Regions from separate parts of the Staphylococcus sp. NRL 16/872 genome, predicted to be linked through region 2. Evidence: predicted binding sites of a transcription regulator. Region 2 holds the regulator's gene; the other holds the start of a gene.

Region 1 (2,490 bases), 860 kb from region 2:
AAACATATAGAAGTCTTTACCTTCTTTAGCAAGATCAAAGAATTTTGATGGCACGATTAATCCGGTTGAAATTGTAGATAAACGTAAATCTTCATCTGCATTTACTTTTTTAGTATCTAAGAATTCTTCAACATCATAATGGAAGATGTTTAAGTAAACTGCACCTGCCCCCGGACGTTGACCTAATTGGTCAGCATAGCTAAAGCCACCTTCTAAAGCTTTAGCGACTGGTAGTACGCCTTTAGCGACACCTTTAATACCTTTAATTGCTTCACCACGCGCACGTAATTTAGATAAGTTAATTGCTACACCACCACCAATTTTACTTAATTGTTTAGCAGTTGAATCGATAAAGTTAATTGAGTTTAAACTGTCATCAACTTCTAATAAGAAACATGAAACTAATTCACCACGACGAGCACGACCTGCATTTAAGAAAGTAGGTGTAGCAGGTTGATAACGCTGTTCGACCATCGCTAAAATGAATTGTTTTGCTTGTTGTTTGTTACCTGCAGCTAAATATAAAGCAACAATAGCAACATGTTGATTATAATCTTCTAAGAATTGAGATTTATCATTTGTTTTAAGCGCATAGTCTTTATAAAATTTGCTTGCTGACATATAACTAGCAAACTCGAAATGAATTGACTTAGCAAATTCAGTAATTTCTACTAAATCTTCTTCGCTATATTGTTCGAAGACATTAAAATAAAAATTATTGTCTACTAAATAATGCAAGCGCTCAATTTCACTATCAAAGTATATTGTTTTATCGTGAATTTCTTCTAAATATACTTTTAATGCTTCTTGATCTTTTCCTAAATCAAAGAAACCATTGTCTTTACGTTTTGTTACTTCATTATTTAGCTCAATATGATTGTACTTTTTCTCGTCCATAATTTTCATTGAAATGCCCCACCTTATCTTTAAATTCAATAACATCTTTATTCGTGCCTTGTACTTCAAATTTCATTATCAGAGGTACATCATACGATTCTGAAATCGTGTGTCCTGCTTTGGCGAAGTTCTGTCCCCAATTACGATTGCCACTGGCTGCAACGGCACGTAAATAGTGATGATTTACTTCTAAAAATGACTGTACTTCTTGAGGTACTTCCCCAAATCCGATTGTTCCAGTAACTAAAATATAAGGCTCTTCAACACTGTCCTTACAATTCTCTTTAGTTATTTCCATTACATCTGTGAGTTCACTACGTTTGATAAATCGTCGTACATTTCCAGAAAAGGAGAAATAAACTACTTTCATTGGAACGCCCTCTTTCGTCAATCTATATAATGAATTAAAAAGAAGTTCTCTTAAATGTATAAGAAAACTTCAGACTGTAGATAACTTCTTTCAGTCTTTCCATTCTATCTCACTAAGTCGATAAGCTCAAAATTTCTTGAATGTATAAAAACTTATCTGAACAACAAAAAATTTATTTTACGAGTTCAACTTTTACTTTAAGTTAATGATTTAATAGTCTATCAGACTTTCACTATTTAACCACTATATGTTGTGTTTAAACTACATCATATTTATAATGATTTTATTTCGCTCGTACGGATTAATAGTAATGATTTGGTAGAAAAAACGAAAAATAAGAGTGATATTTCTATTAAAATGAATAATTCGTATAACACCTATATTCACACCAAACACAACATGTTGTGTCTAATTTTTAAAATCAATACTATATTCTGTGTTTCATTATACCGAATTGAGTACCTAATTAAAAGATATGATTTAGCAATAAAAGTTCGGAAAAACGGTTAAACGTGCATCACACCGAACTTAAATTCAATTAAAAATTTTATTTTCACTTTTTGAGGGGTTTCACTTGCTTTTTTGTCGATAACATTAAACATTGAATAATCAATGTTCTTGAGAACAAATCTTTTATATATACAACAAATTTTGCGCAATACAACACAATTTCTCAATCGCTAAAGTTAAAAACACGAATGAAACATAACAATTTGAAGTAAAATAATACCTAATTTCCATTACTTAGAACATATGTTCGTATTTAATTATATTATGCTCTTTTATTGTTTGCAAGTGTTTATGCAATTCTAAATGAATTATGCTACTATATATACGTTAATTTTTTAATAAATGAGGCGATAAACCTTGAATCCAAAAGTTAAAGGAATTATTGCTATTCTAATTTCTGCGGTTGGTTTTAGTTTCATGTCAGTATTTTTTAGGCTGGCAGGAGACTTACCTGTTTTTCAAAAATCTTTAGCTAGAAATTTCGTAGCAATGTTTATTCCGTTATTTTTTATCTTTAAATATAAACAGCCAATGTTCGGTAAGTTAAGCAGTCAACCTCTCTTGATGTTACGTTCTACTTTAGGACTGATTGGCGTTTTATTAAATATCTTTGCTATTGATCACATGGTGTTAAGTGATGCTGATACTTTAATGAAATTGAACCCCTTTTGGACGATATTACTAAGTTTGATTTTTCTAAATGAAAAGGTTCG
Region 2 (2,490 bases):
TTTACTCGTTTTAGTTGCAAAGAAATTCTTAGATGAACATTTACTTATTCTGTTGTGATGCTTGCATAGGGGGCTGGGTCGAGCCACGGTCTTGTAAAGTAGTTCTTAGATGAATGCTACTCATTTTGTTGCGACGCTTTCTTGCGGGAAAGGCTTAAGCCTGTAGTCTTGTAAAGCAGTTCTTAAATGGATTGACATTACACTTAAGTTGAGACGCTTGCCTAGGGGGCTGGGTCGAGCCTTGGTCTCGACACTCATCCTGCTCCCTCAGGCGTCGCTCAACTACGTTCCATTATCCATTTTAGAATTACTTACCTAAGTGCTATAGCACTTAGGTTCATTAATAATTAGCATAGGAGTCTTCACAACTACACTTCGTAATCTACCTTAGAACTACTTATGCAAGCGTATTTCACTAATCAATAAATAAATTTTATTTTAAAATTATTATGTGAAATATCAAAGTTAAAATAATTTTTCTGGAATATAAGAAAGAATTAAATAGGGTGATTAAGGGAGAGTATATTTTTTATTTTTTAATATTTAGAGTGTGATGATGTGCAGTATGGTTAGACTAAATAATTTTAATGTACATAATATTAATTTTAGTTGAAATAAATTCAAATTCGATATTTTAGCTCGTAAGTTGACTTCTTTTGTCTTAATTATATTTATAGTATAATGAAGCATAATCTATTCAAGAGGGTGAAAGATATGAAATGCCCAAAATGTAACTCTACGCATTCACGCGTTGTAGATTCACGTCATGCTGATGAAGCAAATGCAATTCGAAGAAGACGTGAATGCGAAAATTGTGGCACCCGTTTTACTACATTTGAACATATAGAAGTCAGTCCACTTATTGTTGTAAAAAAAGATGGGACACGTGAACAGTTTTTAAGAGAAAAAATATTAAATGGACTTGTAAGATCATGTGAAAAAAGACCGGTACGTTACCAACAATTGGAAGATATTACTAATAAAGTTGAATGGCAATTACGTGATAAAGGCCATACTGAAATTTCATCTAGAGATATAGGAGAGCATGTGATGAATTTACTAATGCATGTTGATCAAGTGTCTTATGTTCGTTTTGCTTCAGTATATAAAGAATTTAAAGACGTAGATCAGTTACTCGCATCTATGCAGGGCATATTGAATGATAATAAACGGAGTGATTCATAATGAGTTTGCAGTCATATGAATATGGTTTGAGGCCTCATGATGGATTTAAAGTTTATCGTAATTTTTTCTTTAATCATAACCATTTAGATATATTAAATCGCTTATATGTACCTTTAATTGGCACACAAGCGATTGGGGTCTATCATTATATGAACCAATTTGTGAATGAGTCAATGAGCGAGACGCTTACTCATTACACGATTATGAATGAATTAAGGACTAATTTATTAGAGTTTAGAAAATCAATGGATGCTTTAGAAGCGATTGGGTTAATCAAAACATATGTTAAACACAATCATCAGCAATCTTTTTTTATTTATGAGCTAATCAAACCTCCAACGGCTTATCAATTCTTTAATGACCCTATGCTGTCTGTTTATTTGTATAATGAAGTAGATAATAAACGTTATAAGCGTTTAAAAGCTTATTTTGAAAAAGATGAACCAAATTTGGAAGGATTTCAACAAGTGACTCGTAAATTTACAGACGTCTTTAAAGTCCCTCAGAAAAATATACGAGTAGATTCTTCTACAATTAAAAAAGAATCTTCATATGTAGGTATTGATTTATCAAATGAAACATTTGAATTTGATATGTTAAAAGAAATGTTGCAACATCATTTTATTAGTAGTGAATTGCTAACTAAAGAAACACGCCAATTAATTATTCAGTTAGCTACGTTGTATGGATTAACGCCTGATTCAATGAAGCGAATCATTTTAAACTCTATTACGAGTGATCAACAACTTTCTTTTGAAGAAATGAGAAAGCATGCGCGTTCATATTATTTAATAGAACATAACCAACAACTTCCTGAATTACAAGTGAAGACAAATGAGAGTAAACAATCATCATCTGTAAGTCAAAATGAGCATGCACAAGAAGATGTTAAAACATCAACTGATGAATGGTTTGACTTGTTGGAAGCGACAAGTCCAATTGATATGCTATCTTCATGGTCAGAATCAGAACCTACATTACAACAAAAAAGAATGATTGAAGAATTAATAGAACGTGAGAAATTATCATTTGGTGTTATCAATATTTTGCTACAATTTGTCATGTTAAAAAATGATATGAAACTACCTAAAACGTATATATTTGAAATTGCCTCAAATTGGAAAAAGTTGGGTATTAAAACAGCACAACAAGCATATAACTATGCTTTAAAAACTAAAGAAGATAGTTCTTCTTCTAAAAGTTATAACTCAAACCAATCACGTCGACGTTATTCAAAAAATAAAGAGATAGTTTCAAGAGAAAAAACACCAAAATGGTTGAAAAATAGAGATCAACAATCATCAG

The links. The regulator NrdR, encoded in region 2, represses ribonucleotide reductase genes. The targets are predictions, from matches to a motif close to AACACNATATATNGTGTT.
Region 1: a site for NrdR is predicted at 1,507-1,524, ahead of nrdI (class Ib ribonucleoside-diphosphate reductase assembly flavoprotein NrdI). Genes of this name have one in related genera too.

What each region holds. Positions count from the first base shown of each region.
Region 1 is NZ_CP119327.1:2,062,915-2,065,404, forward strand. Features, by position in the region: gene nrdE (class 1b ribonucleoside-diphosphate reductase subunit alpha) at 1-906, opposite strand, end outside; gene nrdI (class Ib ribonucleoside-diphosphate reductase assembly flavoprotein NrdI) at 869-1,267, opposite strand; gene MT340_RS10315 (DMT family transporter) at 2,135-2,490, shown strand, end outside.
Region 2 is NZ_CP119327.1:1,202,732-1,205,221, forward strand. Features, by position in the region: gene nrdR (transcriptional regulator NrdR) at 715-1,185, shown strand; gene MT340_RS06060 (replicative helicase loading/DNA remodeling protein DnaB) at 1,185-2,490, shown strand, end outside.